Linked DNA regions of Variovorax paradoxus. The protein of the gene in region 2 interacts with the protein of the main gene of each other region in a pairwise test. Links are inferred from orthologs where the notes say so. Each region holds a gene or a part of one and is shown on either strand. Other genes may lie near its edges. The genes, in order: QFZ42_RS24035, ftsZ and rlmN.

What was found.
Region 1: the proteins of ftsZ (region 2) and QFZ42_RS24035 interact in binary tests that used the Escherichia coli proteins (3 or more experiments, as listed by UniProt). The link is inferred for Variovorax paradoxus from one-to-one orthologs.
Region 3: the proteins of ftsZ (region 2) and rlmN interact in binary tests that used the Escherichia coli proteins (3 or more experiments, as listed by UniProt). The link is inferred for Variovorax paradoxus from one-to-one orthologs.

The regions. Positions count from the first base shown.
Region 1 is NZ_JAUSXG010000001.1:5,050,153-5,056,790, forward strand. Bases 2,191-5,080 are described here. They hold QFZ42_RS24035 (rod shape-determining protein), read right to left. Parts: upstream 4,213-5,080; coding sequence 3,169-4,212; downstream 2,191-3,168. Other genes in these bases: mreC (rod shape-determining protein MreC), read right to left, coding at 2,191-3,085; gatC (Asp-tRNA(Asn)/Glu-tRNA(Gln) amidotransferase subunit GatC), read left to right, coding at 4,426-4,725; gatA (Asp-tRNA(Asn)/Glu-tRNA(Gln) amidotransferase subunit GatA), read left to right, coding at 4,808-5,080. Outside these bases: mrdA (penicillin-binding protein 2), read right to left, coding at 1-1,546; rod shape-determining protein MreD, read right to left, coding at 1,602-2,123; more of mreC, read right to left, coding at 2,120-2,190; more of gatA, read left to right, coding at 5,081-6,295; Asp-tRNA(Asn)/Glu-tRNA(Gln) amidotransferase subunit GatB, read left to right, coding at 6,297-6,638. UniProt on the Escherichia coli protein: Forms membrane-associated dynamic filaments that are essential for cell shape determination. Acts by regulating cell wall synthesis and cell elongation, and thus cell shape.
Region 2 is NZ_JAUSXG010000001.1:4,315,726-4,322,447, forward strand. Bases 2,295-5,268 are described here. They hold ftsZ (cell division protein FtsZ), read right to left. Parts: upstream 4,402-5,268; coding sequence 3,187-4,401; downstream 2,295-3,186. Other genes in these bases: lpxC (UDP-3-O-acyl-N-acetylglucosamine deacetylase), read right to left, coding at 2,295-2,982; ftsA (cell division protein FtsA), read right to left, coding at 4,571-5,268. Outside these bases: QFZ42_RS20720 (phosphatidate cytidylyltransferase), read left to right, coding at 280-1,269; crossover junction endodeoxyribonuclease RuvC, read left to right, coding at 1,271-1,819; QFZ42_RS20730 (hypothetical protein), read right to left, coding at 1,863-2,039; more of lpxC, read right to left, coding at 2,059-2,294; more of ftsA, read right to left, coding at 5,269-5,800; QFZ42_RS20750 (cell division protein FtsQ/DivIB), read right to left, coding at 5,827-6,615; QFZ42_RS20755 (D-alanine--D-alanine ligase), read right to left, coding at 6,618-6,722. UniProt on the Escherichia coli protein: Essential cell division protein that forms a contractile ring structure (Z ring) at the future cell division site. The regulation of the ring assembly controls the timing and the location of cell division.
Region 3 is NZ_JAUSXG010000001.1:1,825,247-1,831,788, reverse strand. What follows is about bases 1,260-4,053. They hold rlmN (23S rRNA (adenine(2503)-C(2))-methyltransferase RlmN), read right to left. Parts: upstream 3,337-4,053; coding sequence 2,182-3,336; downstream 1,260-2,181. Other genes in these bases: QFZ42_RS08440 (pseudouridine synthase), read right to left, coding at 3,934-4,053; ndk (nucleoside-diphosphate kinase), read right to left, coding at 3,357-3,782; pilW (type IV pilus biogenesis/stability protein PilW), read right to left, coding at 1,314-2,177; QFZ42_RS08460 (helix-turn-helix domain-containing protein), read right to left, coding at 1,260-1,321. Also shown: ispG (flavodoxin-dependent (E)-4-hydroxy-3-methylbut-2-enyl-diphosphate synthase), read right to left, coding at 1-335; more of QFZ42_RS08460, read right to left, coding at 332-1,259; more of QFZ42_RS08440, read right to left, coding at 4,054-5,763; SMC-Scp complex subunit ScpB, read right to left, coding at 5,760-6,542.

The DNA.
Region 1 (6,638 bases), 730 kb from region 2 along the record:
CCACCGCCACGTTGGCCGCGGTGTAGCCGAGGTTCTCGGCCGGCGGCTGGAGCAGCGGCGCCACCTGGCCGCTCACCGTGTTGCGCGTGGCCAGCACCAGGTGCGGCTTGTGCTTCATGCCGCCGTCGGCCACGATGGCTGTGGCCTGCGCGAGCTGCAGCATGGTGAAGGCGTTGTAGCCCTGCCCGATGCCCAGCGAGATGGTTTCGCCCGCGTACCATTTCTTCTGCTCGGGCCGCTTGTAGGCGTTGCGCTTCCACTCGGTGCTGGGCAGCACGCCGCGCACCTCGCCGCCCAGGTCGATGCCGGTGATCTGGCCGAAGCCCATCGGCTTCATGAAGTCGTGGATCAGGTCCACGCCCATCTCGTTGGCCAGCGAGTAATAGTAGATGTTGCTCGACAGCTGGATCGAGCGCCGCATGTCGACGCCGCCGATATTGCCTTCGGGGCTGCCGAAGCGGTGGCCGCCGAAGTTGAAGTAGCCGGGGTCGTTGACCACCACGTTCGGACCGCGCTTGCCGGTTTGCAGCGCGGCCAGCGCCATGAAGGGCTTGTAGGTGGAGCCGGGCGGGTAGGTGCCGCGCAGCGCTCGGTTGAGGAGCGGCTTGTCGAGCGACTCGCTGAGCTCTTTCCAGCTTTCGGTGTCGATGCCTTCGACGAACAGGTTGGGATCGAAAGTGGGCTTGCTCACGAAGGCCAGCACCTCGCCGGTCTTGGGGTCGATGGCCACCAGCGCGCCGCGGCGCTCGCCGAACATGTCTTCCACGAGCTTCTGCAGCTTGATGTCGAGCGACAGCATCACGGTGTTGCCCGGCGTGGCCGGGTGGCTCGCGAGCCGGCGCACCGCGCGGCCGCCGGCCGAGGTTTCCATCTGCTCGACGCCGGTCTGGCCGTGCAGCGTCTTCTCGTAGCTTTGCTCGATGCCGAGCTTGCCGATGTAATCGGTGCCCTTGTAGTTGGCCTGGTCTTCCTCGGCCCAGTCTTCCATCGCGGTCTTCTCGCGCTGGTTGATGCGGCCGATGTAGCCGAGCACGTGCGAGGCGATCTCGCCATGCGGATAGTTCCGGAACAGCCGCGCCTTGATTTCCACGCCCGGGAAACGGTAGCGCTGCGCCGCGAAACGCGCCACCTCCTCGTCGCTCAGGCGGGTGCGGATCGGAATCGAGTCGAAGCTGCGCGAATCTTCGCGCAGGCGCTTGAAGCGGCGGCGGTCGCGCGGCGACACCTCGAGCACCTGCGTCAGGCTGTCGATGGTCTCCTCGACATCGCCCACCTTCGAGGGCGTGATCTCCAGCGTGTAGGCCGAATAGTTCGAGGCCAGCACGATGCCGTTGCGATCGAGGATCAGCCCGCGGTTGGGCACCACAGGCACGATGGCCGTGCGGTTGCTCTCGGCCTGCTCCGCCAGGTCTTCGTGCCGCACCACCTGCAGGTAGACCAATCGTGCGCCGAGCAGTCCGAAGGCGAAGAGCACCGCCATGCCGATCACGATCACGCGGCGCTTGAAGCGTGCGAGGTCGGCGGCAACGTTGCGGATTTCGGTCATGGCGGCGTGAGCTTAGGCGTGTGCAAGTGCGATGGCAAATGCGGCTGCCTCGGGCTTAGAGGGGGCGGTTTTCGTCCGGTTCCGGCGTGCGGCGCTGCGGCGCCAGCAGAAGCGCGGTTGCCAGCGGCCACAGCGCGGCCTCGATGGCCGGGGAGATGAGCACCGTCCAGCCCGGGAACACGCCGCCGCCGATCAGGCGCGTGACCACCTCGATGAACTGAGACAGCGCGAAGAGCGGCAGCACCTGCAGCGCCTGCGACGCCACCGGATACCAGAGCAGGCGCCGGTGGATGGTGATCGCGAAGAAGCCCAGCGTGGTGTAGGACAGCGCATGCTGGCCCAGCATGGACGCCTGGTGCACGTCCATGCACAGGCCGAAGACGAAGGCCGCGCCAATGCCCACGCGCATCGGCTGGTGCACGCCCCAGAACACGATGGCCAGCGCAAGCAGGTCGGGCATCCACGCGGCGCGGCCGATCGGAATCATGTTGATGAGCAGCGCCACCACGAGGCTCGACCACATGAAGAGCGGGCTGACGGGCAGCAGGAGCTGCTGCTGGCCGGGGCGTTTGATCATCGGGCGCGCTCCGCGGGTTTCTTGTCGGCCTTGTCGGTTTTCGCGGCCGGCTTGGACTCTGGCTTCTTGCGCGCTGCGGCGGTGGGTGCCGCAGGCGGTGCCGAGGGCGCGCCCGTGGGCGCCAGAACCAGCACGTAGCGCGCGGCCGTCACGCGAGCCAGCGGCACGCAGTAGATGCGCGCAAAGGCGGAGTCGGCGCGCCGCTCGATGCGCTCGATCTTCGCGACCGGCAGGCCGGGCGGATAGACGCCGTCGACGCCGCTGGTGGAGAGCAGGTCGCCCTCCTGCAGATCGGCATTGGCGGCCATGAAACGCAGCTCCAGCCCGGCGCCGTGCGCCGACGCGTCGCCGAAGGCCACGCTGCGCACGCCGGTGCGGGTGTTCTGAACCGGAATGGAAAGGTCGCGGTCGATGACCAGCGTGACCTCGCTCGTGAAGGGCTGCACCTGCGTCACCTGGCCGAGCACGCCGTAGGCGTCGATCACCGGAGAGCCGGCCGCCACGCCCTGCGTGAGCCCCTGGTCGATGACGATCTTGCGCGTGTACGGGTCCGCGGCGTCATAAAGCACTTCGGCCGCGCGGCCCGGCGCCTGGGTGGTCTGGCGAAGCTCGAGCAGCGAGCGCAGCCGCGCGTTGTCCTGCGCGAGCGTGTCGGCCTGGCTCGCGCGCTCGGCCTGCGCCATGAGCGCCTTGCGGGCTTCCTGCTCGTCGCGCTGGGCCTTTTGAAGGTCTTCGAAGTAGCGGCTGCCGCCGACCACCATCTGCACCGGCTTGAGCGCGACCCATTGCACCGGATAGAGCATCGCGCCCACGGCCGTGCGGATGGGCTGCACAAGGCGGAAGCGCGCATCGGCCACCATCAGGAACAGCGCGAGCGCGCCGAAAAAAATCAGCTTGCTCAGGGCCGACTGCCCCTGATTGAACAGGGGCGGGGCTGTGCGATCGAGCGTGCCCAAGGGCATGGTTCAGACCTGGCTGTGCAACGTCAGATGGCAAAAAGGCCGGCCTGCACACGCAGAGCCGGCCGATGATGGCGGTGGCGCATTCACTCGCTCGTGAAGATGCTTCCCAAGCGGTCCATGCGCTCGAGGGCAATGCCGCAACCGCGCACCACGCAGGTCAGCGGATCTTCGGCCACCAGCACCGGCAGGCCGGTTTCCTCGGCCAGCAGGCGGTCGAGGTCGCGCAGCAGCGCGCCGCCGCCGGTCAGCATCATGCCGCGCTCGGCGATGTCGGCGCCCAGTTCGGGCGGCGTCTGTTCCAGCGCGTTCTTCACGGCCGAGACGATGTTGTTGAGCGGATCGGTCAGGGCTTCCAGCACTTCGTTGCTGCTGATGGTGAAGCTGCGCGGCACGCCTTCGGAAAGGTTACGGCCCTTGACTTCCATTTCCTTGACTTCGGAGCCCGGGAAGGCCGAGCCGATGTTCTTCTTGATGACCTCGGCCGTCGGCTCGCCGATCAGCATGCCGTAGTTGCGGCGGATGTAGTTGATGATGGCTTCGTCGAAGCGGTCGCCACCGACGCGCACGGAGCCCTTGTAGACCATGCCGCCCAGGCTGATGACGCCCACTTCGGTGGTACCGCCGCCGATGTCGACCACCATCGAGCCCGACGCCTCGCTGACCGGCAGGCCGGCACCGATGGCCGCGGCCATCGGTTCCTCGATGAGATAGACGGAAGTGGCACCCGCCGCCTCGGCCGCGTCCTTGATGGCGCGGCGCTCGACCTGGGTGGAGCCGCAGGGCACGCAGATGATGATGCGCGGGCTCGGCGTGAGCAGCGTGCGCGGGTGCACCATCTTGATGAACTGCTTGATCATCTGCTCGGTGATCACGAAGTCGGCAATCACGCCGTCCTTCATCGGGCGGATCGCCTCGATGTTGCCGGGCACCTTGCCCAGCATGGCCTTGGCTTCGCGGCCGACGGCCTGGATCACCTTCTTGCCGTGGGGGCCGCCTTCGTGGCGGATGGCGACCACTGAGGGCTCGTCCAGCACGATGCCCTTGTTGCGGGCAAAGATCAGTGTGTTGGCGGTGCCGAGATCGATCGCGAGGTCGGTGGAAAAGTACCGACGGAAAGCTCCAAACATGTGCGGAATCCTCTGGAGCACGCCTGCGCGTCGGCAGGTCGTCGCTCTGTTTTTGGTCGTTTGACGGGGTGAATTGATCGTTTTTGGCGCAAAAGCCGGCGCGTTCGCGGGGGTTGCGGCAAAGGCGGGATAATACCTGAATCCCCCTCTGAATCCCGTGTTAGCACCCCGTTGGGCGTGCGATTACTTCCGGTTTTTCGACCGGTTCGACCCATGTCACTTTCCGCTTCAGATATTGCACGCATTGCCTCGCTGGCAAGGCTGCAGCTCGCTTCCGACGAAAGCGAGCGCATGCTCAGCCAGATCAACGGCTTTTTTGATTTAGTCGAACGTATGCGTTCGGTCGACACCGCCGGCGTCGAGCCCCTGGCCCATCCGGTGGCGGCCATCGAGGACATCACACTGCGTTTGCGCGACGACGTGGTGAGCGAGCCCAACAACCGCGAAGCCAATCAGAAGAGCGCCCCGGCCGTCGAAGCCGGGCTGTTCCTCGTGCCGAAGGTGATCGAATGAGCGCCGCCGGACCGCTCCAAGGCGCGAAGGCCCCCTCGGGGGGCAGCGCAGCACACAACGTGGCAAGCGTGGGGGTACCGCAATGAGCGGCGAATTGCATCAGATGGGCGTGGTCGCTCTGGCCAAGGCTCTGGCCGAGCGCAAGGTTTCGGCCGTCGAAGCTTCCCAAGCTTTCCTGAGCCGCATGAAGGCCCACGAATCGCTTGGTACTTTTGTCGACGTGAACGAGGAAGTCACGCTGGCCCAGGCCCGCGCGGCCGACGCGCAAATCGCCTCCGGCACCGCACCCGCGCTGGCCGGCGTGCCGATTGCGCACAAGGACATCTTCGTCACCACCGATTTCGCCACCACCGCCGGCTCGAAGATGCTCGCGGGCTACCGCTCGCCGTTCGATGCCACCGTGGTGCGCCGGCTGGCCGAAGCCGGCGCGGTCACGCTCGGCAAGCTGAGCTGCGACGAATTCGCGATGGGCTCGGCCAACGAGAACGTCGCCGTGCCCGCCGTGGGCCACGACACCGCCGTGCCGGTGCAAAACCCCTGGAACCGCGAGCGCATTCCGGGCGGCTCCTCGGGTGCCAGCGCGGCCGCCGTGGCGGCACGCCTCGCACCCGCGGCCACCGGCACCGATACCGGCGGCTCGATCCGCCAGCCGGCCTCGTTCTGCGGCGTGACGGGCATCAAGCCGACCTACGGCCGCGCCTCGCGCTACGGCATGGTGGCCTTCGCGTCGAGCCTCGACCAGGCCGGCCCGATGGCGCGCTCGGCCGAAGACTGCGCGCTGCTGCTGTCGGCCTTCTGCGGTCCCGACCTCGACCGCGATTCGACATCGCTCGACAAGCCCGCCGAGAACTTCGGCCGCTCGCTGAACGACTCGCTCGAGGGCCTGCGCATCGGCGTGCCGAAGGAGTTCTTCGGCGAAGGCGTGGCGCCCGGCGTGCGCGCCGCCGTCGATGCGGCGCTCGCGCAGTACGAGAAGCTCGGCGCCAGGCGTGTCGAAGTGAGCCTGCCGCGCACCGAACTGTCGATTCCCGTGTACTACATCCTCGCGGCGGCCGAGGCCTCGAGCAACCTGAGCCGCTTCGACGGTGTCAAGTTCGGCCACCGCGCGAAACAGTACAAAGACCTCGGCGACATGTACGAGCGCACGCGCGCCGAAGGCTTCGGCGACGAGGTGAAACGCCGCATCATGATCGGCACCTACGTGCTGTCGCACGGCTACTACGACGCGTACTACCTGCAGGCGCAAAAGGTGCGCCGCATGATCGCGGACGACTTCCAGCAGGCCTTCAAGCAGTGCGACGTGATCGCCGGCCCCGCCGCGCCGACCACCGCCTGGAAAATCGGCGAGCACGGCGACGACCCGGTGGCCGACTACCTCGCCGACATCTTCACGCTGCCCGCATCGCTCGCCGGCCTGCCCGGCATGAGCGTGCCCGCGGGCTTCGATACAGGCATGCCCGTGGGACTGCAGTTGATCGGCAACTACTTCGGCGAAGCGAAGCTGCTGAACGCAGCGCACCGCTTCCAGCAAGCCACCGACTGGCACATGCGCACGCCCGAGGGCTTTTGAGATGAGCGACCCCGTGAACACATTCGAAGCACAACAACAAGGCCGCCCGACCGGCCCGCTGGTGCGCGGCTATGAAGTCATCATCGGCTTCGAGACGCACGCGCAGCTGTCGACCGCCAGCAAAATCTTCAGCCGCGCCTCTACCGCCTTTGGCGCCGAGCCCAACACGCAGGCCTGCGCGGTCGATCTGGCGCTGCCCGGCACGCTGCCGGTGATGAACAAGGGCGCGGTCGAGCGCGCCATCAAGCTCGGCCTCGCGCTCGGCTCGCACATTGCGCCGCGCAGCGTGTTCGCTCGCAAGAACTATTTCTATCCCGACCTGCCCAAGGGCTACCAGATCAGC
Region 2 (6,722 bases):
CTTGCTCCGCGAATGTCCTCCGGCCTGCGGCCTCCCCCTTGATTTCGCTGCGCAAGGCACCCCATCGACGTGAGCGTTATGCACGCCGGTCGTTGATCGGCCGTACACCACGAGCGTGTCCCAGTGCACAGGGCATCGGGTGCTCCCCGCAGCGAAATCAAGGAGGAGGCGAAGCCGGGGGACATTCGCGGAGGGGAGTACCCGGTGGCCTGTGCACGCGCCCTGAACAAGAGCGCCTAGAACGCAGCCACCAACAACAGCGCGCAACAAAAAACTGACATGAACCAGTTCCTGCGCAGCCTCACGCCGACGCAACAAGTCGCGGCCCTCTTCCTCATCGTCTTCGGCCTGCTCGTCGTCGCGAGCACCACGGCACTCTTCCTGAGCTTCAGGGAACGCCGCAACCCCGTGCACGACGCCACCTGGCAAGCCGAGCTCGCCCATTACCGCAAGTTGCTGGGCACCACCTGGTTCATGGTGGTCGTGTTCTGGGTCGGCTGGGCACTCGGCGAAACGGTGGCCACCGTCCTGTTCGCGCTCATCGCCTTCTTTGCGCTGCGTGAGTTCATCACGCTCTCACCCACACGACGCGGAGACCACCGCAGCCTGATCCTGGCCTTTTTCGTGGTGCTGCCGATCCAGTTCTGGCTCGTAGGCACCGCGCGCTTCGACCTGTTCACCGTGTTCATTCCGGTCTACGTGTTCCTCGCGATTCCGGTCGCCAGCGCACTCGCCGACGACTCCAGCCACTTTCTCGAGCGCAACGCCAAGCTGCAGTGGGGCATCATGGTCTGTGTCTACGGCATGAGCCACGTGCCGGCGCTGCTGCTGCTGAGCTTTCCGGGCTACGAAGGCAAGAGCGCCTTTCTCGTGTTCTTCCTGGTGTTCGTGGTGCAGACCTCGGTGCTGGTGCAGCACGTGATCTCGCGCCGCACGCAGCGCAAGCCCTTCGCGCCCAATGTGAGCCGCAGCTTCAACTGGACCAGCTGGGGCATCGGCATCGTGGTCGCCAGCCTGGTGGGCGCGCTGTTCTCGTTCATCACGCCCTTCAAGTTCGGCCAAGCGCTCGCCGTGTCCATCATCGCCTGCGTTGCGGGATCGATGGGGCACCTCGTGATGAAGGCGCTCAAGCGCGACCGCGGCATTCCGAACTGGGGCAAGAAAGGCGCGGGCGTGACCGGCGCCAACGGCCTGCTCGACCGTGTGGACGCGCTGTGCTTCGCCGCGCCCATCTTCTTCCACTCGATCCGTTGGTACTTCAACCTCTGACATGCGCATTCTCGGCATCGACCCCGGCTTGACCACCACCGGCTTCGGCGTGGTGGATGCGGATGGCCATGCGCTGCGCTACGTGGCGAGCGGCACCATCAGCACCCGGCACCTGGGCACCGGCAATCTGCCGGCACGCCTCAAGGTGCTGTTCGACGGCATCGGCGAAATTGCCGAGCGCTACCAGCCCGATGCGTCGGCCGTCGAAATCATTTTCGTCAACGTCAACCCGCAGTCGACACTGCTGCTGGGCCAGGCCCGCGGTGCCTGCGTGACCTCGCTGGTGAACAGCAAGCTCACGGTGGCGGAATACACCGCGCTGCAAATGAAGAAAGCGGTGGCCGGCCATGGCCAGGCCGCCAAGGCGCAGGTGCAAGAGATGGTGAAGCGCCTGCTCGATCTGCCGGGTCTGCCCGGTGCCGACGCGGCCGACGCGCTCGGCATTGCCATCACGCATGCGCAGGTGGGCCGGTCGATGGCACGGTTGGCCGAGGCGGCCGAGCTGTCGAAGACACACGCCGGCACCTACCGGCAAGGTCGTTCGAGGTAGCGCCCTTTCAGGCTCTCGTTGGCCGGCCGCGAAGCCTGCGAGCCTAAGCCACCCGTTCGGCGATCAGGACGGCAAAGAAGCCGAACGCCGCAAGCAGGGTCCACTTGAGCACGATCCAGCCGAAGTGCCGGTACTTGACCTGCCCCGTTCCTGCATAGAAGGCGAACGACACGCCGGCCACCAGCAGAAGCAGCAGGATGGCCCAGCGGAAGACAAGCATCGCCGAAAAGGAGGCTTGCCTACCAGGCCCGCGCCACTTCGCCGAAACCGCGCGGTGCGCGCTTCTCGTCTTCGAAGGTCACGACCTCGTAGGCGTCGCTGTTCGCCAGCAGCTCGCGCAGCAGCTTGTTGTTGAGCGCATGGCCCGATCGGAATGCGGTGTAGGCCGCGAGCAGCGGCTTGCCGATGATGTACAGGTCGCCCATGGCGTCGAGGATCTTGTGCTTCACGAACTCGTCGTCGTAGCGCAGACCGCCGGCATTGAGCACCTTGGTGTCGTCCATCACGATGGCGTTGTCGAGCCCGCCGCCGAGCGCCAGGCCCTTGCTGCGCATGTACTCGACTTCCTTCGTGAAGCCGAAGGTGCGGGCGCGCGCGATGTCGCGGCTGTATGAATCGGTGCCGAGGTCGAACTCCACGCGCTGGCCGGTGGAATTGACCACGCGGTGATCGAAGTCGATTTCGAAGCTCAACTTGTAGCCGTGGTATGGCTCCAGGCTGGCCCACTTCTCGTTGGCGCCCTCGCCCTCGCGCACCTCGACCTTGCGGGTCACGCGAATGAAACGGCGCGGCGCCTTCTGCAGTTCGATGCCCGCGCTTTGCAGCAGGAACACGAACGAAGAGGCCGACCCGTCGAGGATCGGCACTTCGTCGGCCGTGATATCGATGTAGAGGTTGTCGATGCCGAGACCCGCGCAGGCCGACATCAGGTGCTCGACCGTCTGCACCTTCGCTCCGCCCGTCGAGACCGTGGAAGCCAGGCGCGTGTCGGTCACCGCTTCGGCCGTCATGCGGATGTCGACCGGCTCGGGCAGGTCGACGCGCCGGAACACGATGCCGGTGTCCGCCGGAGCGGGGCGCAGCGTGAGTTCCACGCGTTGGCCGCTGTGAAGCCCCACGCCCACGGCGCGGCTGATCGACTTGAGGGTTCGTTGTTGCAGCACGCCCGCGATTTTAGGCGCGCGGCGCGCGTGGCGGCCTATGCCCCTCGCTATGGCACCGATAGACATAGGTTCTATTTCAAGCGCCCACGATGGACGCAAGGGGCACGAAGCGAACGCAGCGCCTAGGGCCGGCGGAAGTCCCTTTCAGGTCTTCCCCGTCACCCCTTGCGAACCTTCGTGCCCTCTGCGTTCGGTGGCCTGGCGTCAGTCGGCCTGACGGCGCAGGAATGCAGGAATCTCGAAATCGTCCATGCCACCCGACGACAGCGCATCGACCTTGGCCGCAGCCATCGTGCGGTTGGTGCGCCACACGCTGGGCACCGCCATGCCGTCGTAGTTCGGCTGGCTGGTGTGGCCGTGGCCGGCATGGCCGGTACCGCCGAGCGTGGGCACGTGGAACGGGATGTTGTCGGTGCCGGTACGGATCACTTCGAGCGTCGGAGCCTGACGGCGTGCGTCGGCGCGCGACAGGCCGGTGGCGACCACGGTCACGCGCATTTCGTCGCCGAGGCTTTCGTCGTAGGCGGCGCCGTAGATCACGTGCGCATCGGGCGAGGCGTAGGCGCGGATGGTGTTCATCGCGAGCTTCGACTCGTTGAGCTTCAGCGAACCCTTCGATGCCGTCACCAGCACCAGCACGCCCTTGGCACCCGAGAGGTCGATGCCTTCGAGCAGCGGGCAGGCCACGGCCTGCTCGGCAGCGATGCGCGCGCGGTCCGGGCCTGCGGCCGCGGCCGTGCCCATCATGGCCTTGCCCGGTTCGCCCATCACGGTGCGCACGTCTTCGAAGTCGACGTTCACGCCGCCGTACTCGTTGATGATTTCCGAGATGCCGCCCACGGCGTTCTTGAGCACGTCGTTGGCATGTGCGAAGGCTTCGTCCTGGGTGATGTCCTCGCCCAGCACGTCGAGCAGCTTCTCGTTGAGCACCACGATCAGCGAATCGACGTTCGCCTCGAGCTCGGCCAGGCCGGCGTCAGCGTTGGTCATGCGGCGGCCGCCTTCCCAGTCGAAGGGCTTGGTCACCACGCCCACGGTGAGGATGCCCATTTCCTTCGCGACACGCGCGATCACGGGTGCGGCGCCGGTGCCGGTGCCGCCGCCCATGCCGGCCGTGATGAACAGCATGTGCGCGCCGTCGATGGCCGCGCGGATGTCGTCCACCGCGAGTTCGGCCGCTTCACGGCCCTTGTCGGGCTTGCTGCCGGCGCCCAGGCCGCTGGTGCCCAGCTGGATGTTCTTGTGCGCGTTGCTGCGCTGGAGCGCCTGCGCATCGGTGTTGGCGCAGACGAACTGAACGCCCTGCACGCCACGCTCCATCATGTGCGCGACGGCATTGCCGCCGCCACCGCCGACGCCGATCACCTTGATCTGAGTGCCTTGGTTGAATTCTTCGACTTCGATCATTTCGATGGTCATTTCTAACTCCTTGAATTTGCAGTTGCCGTTGTGTATCTATGAATTTTTTAAGTGTCTTGACGAGTTCAACGAAGTTGTCGTCGCGATGGTGGACCTGTGCGCCGCCATCGCTCGTTGAAATGCAAGGGCGGACCGCCGCGTGCGAGCCAGAGTGAGGAGTGATTCATGGTCAGAAGTTCCCCACGATGAAGTCCTTGAAACGTCCGAACGCAGTCTTTACGGATCCGTTCTTCTGCGCGACCTTGAAGCCGCGCATGCGTGCGAAGCGAGCCTCTTCGAGCAAGCCCATCACGGTGGCCGCGCGCGGCTGCGCCACCATGTCGGACAGCGCGCTCGAATACTTCGGAATGCCCCGGCGCACCGGCTTCAGGAAGATGTCTTCGCCGAGCTCGACCATGCCGGGCATCACTGCGCTGCCGCCGGTCAGCACCACGCCCGAGGACAGCACCTCTTCGTAGCCCGATTCGCGCACCACCTGCTGCACCAGCGAGAAGATTTCCTCGATGCGCGGCTCGATCACGCCCGCCAGCGCCTGCTTGCTCAGCATGCGCGGGCCGCGGTCGCCGAGGCCGGGCACTTCCACCTGCTGGTCGGGGTCGGCGAGCAATTGCTTGGCGTAGCCGCTCTCGACCTTGATGTCTTCCGCGTCCTTGGTGGGCGTACGCAGCGCCATCGCGATGTCGCTGGTGATGAGGTCGCCCGCAATCGGGATCACCGCCGTGTGGCGGATGGCGCCGTTGGTGAAGATGGCCACGTCGGTGGTGCCCGCGCCGATGTCGACCAGCACCACGCCGAGCTCGCGCTCGTCTTCGGTCAGCACCGCCTGGCTCGAAGCCAGCGGGTTCAGCATCAGCTGGTCGACCTCGAGGCCGCAGCGGCGCACACACTTGATGATGTTCTCGGCCGCGCTCTGCGCCCCGGTCACGATGTGCACCTTGGCCTCGAGCCGCATGCCGCTCATGCCGATCGGCTCCTTCACGTCCTGTCCGTCGATCACGAATTCCTGCGGCTCCACCAGCAGCAGGCGCTGGTCGCTCGAGATGTTGATCGCGCGCGCGGTTTCCACCACGCGGGCCACGTCGGCCGGCGTGACTTCCTTGTCCTTCACCGCCACCATGCCGCTCGAATTGATGCCGCGGATGTGGCTGCCGGTAATGCCCGTGTAGACGCGGCTGATCTTGCAGTCGGCCATCAGTTCGGCCTCCTTCAAGGCCTGCTGGATGCTCTGCACGGTGGCGTCGATGTTCACCACCACGCCGCGCTTCAGGCCGTTGCTCGGCGCGATGCCGAGCCCGGCGAGCTTGAGTTCGCCGCCGGGCAGCACCTCGGCCACCACCACCATGACCTTGGCGGTGCCGATGTCAAGTCCTACGACCAGGTCTTTGTATTCTTTGGGCATTGAATGTCCTCGGTATTCGCTTCTATTTATTTCTTCTTGGTCTTCGGGTCGGTAACGACCGTGGTGACGCCACGAAGGCGCAGCGCATAGGCATCGTTGTGGCGCAGGTCGGCCCCTTCGATGTCCGCCGCGGTGCGGTGGTATTGGCCCGCGACCTGGGTCACGGTTTTCAGGAAACGTTGCGCGCGGGCGGCCACTTCCTCGGGCTGGCCGCGGCCAAGCTCGATTTCGGCGCCGCTGCTCAGCACCACCTTCCAACTGCCCCGGCTCGAGAGCGTGAGCTCGTCGACGCCGAAGTCGTAGGGCTGGAAGATCGGCGCGATCACGCGGTACATGCCCAGCACCTGGCCGGCCTGCTCGATGGGACCGTCGAGCCGCGGCAAGCGGTCGTCCACCTCGGCCACGTTGGCTTCGAACACGTCGCCGAAGCCGTTGATCAGCTTCGAGCCTGCGTCGTCGCCCCAGTTGGCCACCGGCACCTGCTCGGTCAGCGTGACGCGCAGCTTGTCCGGAAACTCGCGCCGCACCACCGCCTTGCGCACCCAGGGCACCGACTCGAACGCCGTTCTCGCGCGGGCGAGATCGACCGTGAAGAAGTTGCCCGAGAGCTGAGGTGCCACATTCGCGCGCAGCGTCACTTCGTTGTTGTGCGTCACGTCTCCGTCGACCTTGATTCCGCCGATGGGAAAGAAAGGCTGGCGCAGCACCCACCACGCGCCCGCCGCCAGCAGCATGAGCGCCACCACCGCGAACGCAAGGTTCGAGACGATGTTCATGAGCTTGACGTCGAAAGGCGCCTGGATGCTGTCGGCCATGGCTATTGCGCTCCTCCCGTGGCATCCAGCGAAGCCGAGGCCAGCACGCGCAGGCACAGGTCTTCGTAGGCAATGCCCGATGCGCGCGCCGACATCGGCACCAGCGA
Region 3 (6,542 bases), 2.5 Mb from region 2 along the record:
GTGAGCAGGCGGTGGCCGTTGTAGTGGAAGTCGCCGATCAGCGGCACGTCGATGCCCATGCGGTCGAGCTGCTCGCGAATGTAGGGCACCTGGGCCGCGGCTTCCGGCGTGTTGACCGTGATGCGCACCATTTCCGAGCCCGCCACGGCGAGCTCTTTCACCTGGATGGCCGTGCCGATGGCATCGACCGTGTCGGTGTTGGTCATGGACTGCACCCGCACGGGCGCGTCGCCGCCCACCGTGACGATGCGCGCGCCCCAAGCCACCTGCGCCTGGCGCGAGCGGCGCGCCTTGGGCGCCGCCGATTCGATGGGTTGCGGAGTGCAGTCGGTCACGAGGTCACCTCAAAACGCGCCACGCCGCCGCCGCGCGTGACAGGCTTCAGATCGTAGGGCTTTCCGCGCACTTGCACATCGACCGCCGATGCGCGTCCCACCACCACCGACAGCGGCAGCGCGCCCGACAAGCCAACGGTTTCGCCCGCCTGCACGATACGGCGCAGCAACTGCTTGCCGCCGGCTTCGGTGACCGTGACCCAGCAGTCTTCGCGCGCGACGAAGACAAGCGGCTGGCCGCTGCCGGCAGCGGCAGGCGCCGAAACGGTTGCGGAAGCGTTGGCGGCGGGCAAGGCTGTAGCGGGCGGCACACCCGGCGTTGGAATTGTTGCGGTTGCTGCAGGCATCCCGGGCGTTCCCGGTGTGGCTGGGTTTGCGGCCGGTGGGACCGGTGAGACCGGTGCGTTCTCGACCACGGATGCTCCGCCTGGCGCCGATCCCGCCACGGGCGCCTCGGCCACCGAACCTGTGTCGGCCTCGCCGCGTGCCGTCCATCGCGACACCGCCGCACCGATCTGGTCGAAAGCCGACTGCGGCAGCCAGAACAGCACCCCTGCGCCGACCAGCAGCAAAGCGACGACGATCAGCAAGGCGCGCGATGGCAGACCGTTGGAGCGGCTGCCGTTCCAGCGCGGCGTGCCGGAAACGATGTTGCTCTGGAGCGTGCGGTCGGCCGTTGCCAGCGGCGCGCGCTGCGCCCCCGGCAGCTTTGCCAACACGGGAACGGGGTCGATGCGCAAGGCGCGGCAGACGCTGCTTGCCAGGGCCCGGGCAAAGACCGGGTCGGGCAGCGAATCGATATCGTCCGCCTCCAGCGCCATGAGCTTCTGCGGCGGCACCTTGAGGGCCGCGGCCACCATTTCGATATGCAGGCCGTGGGCCTCGCGTGCCTCGCGAAGCATGTCGCCGGCCGTCTTGTGCGTGATGTCGCCTTCCGCAAGCGGCAGTGCCGCGGAAGTGCCGAACTCCGAAACCCGTTCAGTCATTGAAATTCCCGCGCTCGTACGCTATTGCCTCCCGGGACTGCGGAAAGCGCCGTTGCAGTTGCCCCCCCAACTGCGCAACTGCCTCGCGGTTGTTGAGCCGTCGTTCGATCTTGATGCCGAGCCACAGCGTCTCGGCACTGGCCGACGGACTGTTGTTGACACGGCGAATGTAGAACTGCGCACGCGACCATTCTTCGCGTTGCGCCAGCAGCGAGGCCAGATTGAATCCGACCACCGGATTGCCGGCATCGATCTCGTAGGCCTGCATGAGGCTGCGTTCCGCCTCAGGGCGCTGGCCGGCCCTGAGCTGGCAAACGCCCTGCGTCATGAGCGTCTTGGAACGATCGGTGTAGCTCGGCACCGCGAGCGCTTCGGTGAACTGCTGGGCGGCATCGCCAAAGCGGTTCTGCTGGCACAGCAGCCAACCGTAGTTGTGCCGCACATTGGGATCGCGCGGGTTGATCGCAATGGCGCGGCGGAAGCTGTCCTCGGCCATGCCGGCGTCCTCGAGCCGCATGTAGATGAGGCCCCGCAGGCTGTACGCGTCCGCATAGTTGGGATCGGCCACCAGGGCCTGCTTGATCTCGTCGAGCGCTACGGTGGTCTGGCCGTGTTCGAAGTAGCCCGAGGCGAGCTCCATGCGCAGGCGCGCGCGGCGCTGGCGGCTGGTTTCGTCGGACTCGGTCACGATCTCGGCACCCTTGGCCGAGCTGGTGTCGGCCAGGCTGGTGGTGGTGGTTCGCGTATTGACGCAGCCCGCGAGCAGAACAGCCAGAGATGCCACGGCGACACCGGTAAAGCTCGCGGCCAGCAGCCGCCGTGCGCTCGCGGTCGTCATCGAAAAGGCCATGCTCATTAGGTCAGTGCTCCTGGGAGACGGTGGGGGTCTTGCGAACCGGGTGCAAAACGATGGTGCGCTCCGACACGCGGCGCTGGGCCATGCGTTCGGCCGCGCGGGTTCGGTCCTTGACGTCGCCGGCCAGCTGTCCGCAGGCCGCATCGATGTCGTCGCCGCGCGTCTTGCGCACGGTGGTCACGAGGCCGGCCTCGCTCAGCGTCTTGGCAAATGCCAGCACGCGCGGCTGCGGCGAACGCAGCAGACCCGAGGCCGGAAACGGATTGAACGGAATCAGGTTGAACTTGCACGACACGCCATGGGTGCGGACGAGTTCCACCAGCTGCCGCGCATGCTCGGGCTGGTCGTTGACGCCGTCGAGCATGCAGTACTCGAAGGTGATGAAGTCGCGCGGCGCATGCGCCAGGTAGCGCTTGCAGGCCTCGAGCAGTTCGGCGATGGGGTACTTGCGATTGAGCGGCACGAGGTCGTCGCGCAGCGCATCGTTGGGCGCGTGCAGCGACACCGCCATGGCCACCGGGCAATCGGCGCCCAGGCGGTCGATCATCGGCACCACGCCGGAGGTCGACACGGTTACGCGGCGGCGCGACAGCCCATAGGCGTTGTCATCGAGCATGGTGCGCAGCGCGGGCACCAGCGCCGTGTAGTTCTGCAGCGGCTCGCCCATGCCCATCATCACCACGTTGGAAATGACGCGCTCGTCGCGTTTCAGATGCTTGCGCAGGAAGTGTTCGGCAAACCACAGCTGGGCGACGATTTCGCCCGTGCTCAGGTTGCGGCTGAAGCCCTGATGCCCGGTGGAGCAGAAGCGGCACCCCACCGCGCAGCCGGCTTGAGACGACACGCACAACGTGCCGCGGTCGTCTTCGGGAATGAATACGGCTTCGACGGCATTGCCATCGCCGACGTCGAACAGCCACTTGATCGTGCCGTCCTTGGATTCGTGCTGCGTGAGGACCGAAAGGGCCTCGACGCGAGCGGTGGTGGCGAGCTTTTCGCGCAGCGACTTGGCCAGATCGGTCATCTGGGCGAAGTCGCTGGCGCCACGCTGGTGGATCCAGCGGAACAGCTGCGTGGCGCGGAATCGCTTCTCGCCGAGCTTTTCGCAGAACGCAGCCAGCCCCTCGAGATCGAATTCGAGCAGGTTGGCCGTGGTCATGAAATCAGCGGGATATGGCTTCAGCGTGCGTAGACGTTGAGGCCGGCGAAGAAGAAAGCGACTTCGTTCGCTGCGGTTTCGGCGGCGTCCGAACCGTGCACGGCGTTGGCGTCGATGCTGTCGGCGAAGTCGGCGCGGATGGTGCCGGCGGCTGCCTTCTTCGGGTCCGTGGCGCCCATCAGGTCGCGGTTCTTGGCGATGGCGTTCTCGCCTTCGAGCACTTGCACGAACACGGGGCCGGAGATCATGAACTCGACCAGGTCCTTGAAGAACGGACGTTCCTTGTGGACCGAGTAGAACTGCTCGGCTTCGTTGCGCGACAGATGCACCAGCTTGGCGGCGACGACCTTGAGGCCGGCAGCTTCGAAGCGGGAAACGATCTTGCCGATGACGTTCTTGGCAACGGCGTCGGGCTTGATGATGGAGAGGGTACGTTCGATGGCCATTGAAATGCTTCCTGAGCTTTGATTTTGAAGTGGTTTGTCACACCTGCAACAAATATGTTGCACCGTAAGTCGACAAAGCCTCTGATTTTAACCGGCGCGGCCCCCGGGGTTGGTGAAAACCCCGCGAAAGGCTGCGCCGGGCGGCTGGCTTTCAGCGCCCGCGGCGCCGATTTCCGCCTGGGCCGCCCTGGCCGCCGCCGAAGCCGCCCCCGGCCGGACCACCGCCGCGGCGCCCCGGCCCCTGGCGCTGCTCTTTCCGCTGGCGCGAAAAGCTGTCGGCGCCGATGTAGCCGAGCGAGGTCTTCATCGGATCGGGCTGGTTCGCGCCGCTTGGCGGACGTTCCTCACCTTGGCGATTGCCGCCACGGTTGTTGTTGTTGCCGCGGCGCCCCTGCGGCGGCGCGCCTGCATTGCCGCCACCCGCGTTGCCTCCGCCGCCTCGGTTGCCCCGCCCCCCGCGCTCGCCGCGCGGCGGCCGGCCGTCGCCCAGCGGATTCGGAATGGGTGCCTCACGGCCTTCGTCGCGTGGATCGCGCGTGTCGCGCGGCGCTTGCCCGCCGCCACCGCCGCCGGCGTTGCGGTTGCCGCGGCGCTTCTTGTTGCGTCCGTTCCGGCCGCCGCCGGCGCCCTCCTGCCCCCCGGGACCGCGTTGTTGCTGCTGCGGACGCGGTGCGCCGCCGCCCGAGGCCTGGAACAGCGCGCTGATGTCACGCTCGTCGAGTTCCATCCAGGCGCCGCGCTTCAGTCCGCGCGGCAACACCATGGCGCCGTAGCGGATGCGGATCAGGCGGCTGACCGCGTGGCCCACCGATTCGAACAGCCGCCGCACTTCACGGTTGCGGCCTTCGGAAATGGTGACGCGGTACCAGCAGTTCGAGCCTTCGCCGCCGCCCTCTTCGATGGTGCCGAACTGGGCCATGCCGTCTTCGAGGCGCACGCCTTCGAGCAGCTTCTTCTTTTCTTCGGCGCTGAGCGCACCCAGCACGCGCACGGCGTATTCGCGCTCCAGCCCGAAGCGGGGGTGCATCAGCTGGTTGGCCAGGTCGCCGGAGCTGCTGAACAGCAGCAGGCCTTCGGTGTTCAGGTCGAGCCGGCCGACCGATTGCCACTTGCCCTGCTGCAGGCGCGGCAACTTGCGGAACACCGTGGGGCGGTTCTGCGGATCGTCGTGCGTGACGACTTCGCCCACGGGCTTGTGATACGCAATGACGCGCGGCGGGGGCGGTGCGATGCGGTAGCGAATCGGCTTGCCGTTGATCTTGACCTGATCGCCGTACTGGATGCGCTGGCCGATGTGGGCCGGTTCGTTGTTGACCGAGATGCGGCCCTGGAGAATCAGTGCCTCCATTTCGAGCCGCGAACCCAGGCCCGCCTGCGCCAGCACCTTGTGCAGCTTGGGCGAATCGGCTTCCGGCAGCAGCACCCGCTTGAGCGGCGGGACTTCGGGGCTTTCTTCGTCGGCGTCGAACTGGCCCGAAATGACGTCCGCGAAACGGATCGGCTCGGGCGGCAACGCATTGCGCTGCTCGCGTTCGGCGGCGCGGCGCGCGCGGTCGAGGTCGTCCTCTTCCTCGTCGGGCTCTTCTTCTTCGTCGTCTTCTTCGTCGTATTCGGACCGGGCACCCTCTTCTTCCACTCGGCGCTCCTCGCGTTCAGGCGCTGCGGCGGGCGCGGCAGCCTGGACGGGAGCGGCGGGAACGGGAGCAGCAACAGCGGCCGCCTCGGCCGTGGCCTCCTCGACCACCGGCTCGGAGCTTTCGGTTGCTGCTGCCGCGGGTTCGCCGTCTACTGCCTGCTCTGCGGTTTTCTTGCGCCGGGGAGCACGCCGCTTCTTGGGCGCTTCGCCCTCGCCGGCTGCTGCGGCCGGCGCGCCCGCATCGGTGTCCGAAGCCTGGCCGGGCGCTTCCGCCGCTGCGTCTTTTTTCTCGGATTCGGGCTGGACGGGCACGGCGGCCGCGTCGTCGGTGTCGGAGGAGCTCATGAGGTTTTTCCGGGAGAAACAGCGTGGGGATCGGCCTCGTCGGGCGACGGGACTTCGGACTCGAGCGCTGCGGGAGGCTCGACGTCTTGGAGGGCCGGGATTTCTGCGGGCTCTTCGATCGCGTCGGGAGCCGCCGCGTTCTCGGCGAACTGCGCGGCGGCGGCATCGACCGCTTCGATGGCATTGGCCGCTTTGGGATCGATCACTTCGGCATCAGCCTCCGCGGCATCCGGCTCGTCTTGCGCCTGATCTTCCGCCGCCTCGGCGCTCTCGGCATCGGGCAAGCTCAACTCGGCTTCCAGGCTTGTTTCTGTCGCGGCGGAGGCATCGGAATCGGTGTCACCGGCGATTTCCATCGGCAGCCCCGGCTGGTTGCCCGAGGCCTGGTCGAGCGCATCGACCAGCGCCGCCTGCTGGGCCGGCGTTTCGATGAGCGGCAACTGGTCGAGGGACGCCAGGCCGAGATCGTCGAGAAACTGCCGCGTGGTCGCATAGAGCGCCGGCCGGCCGACGGTTTCGCGGTGGCCGATCACCTCGACCCAGCCGCGGTCCTCGAGCTGCTTCAAGATGAGGGAGTTGATGGTGACGCCGCGGATGTCTTCCATGTCGCCGCGCGTGACCGGCTGGCGATAGGCAATGATGGCCAGCGTTTCGAGGGCGGCGCGTGTGTAGCGCGGCGGCTTCTCTGGATGCAGGCGATCGAGGTGGTCGCGCATTTCCGGCCGGCTCTGAAAGCGCCAGCCGCTGGCGACGTTCACCAGCTCCAGGCCGCGTTGCGC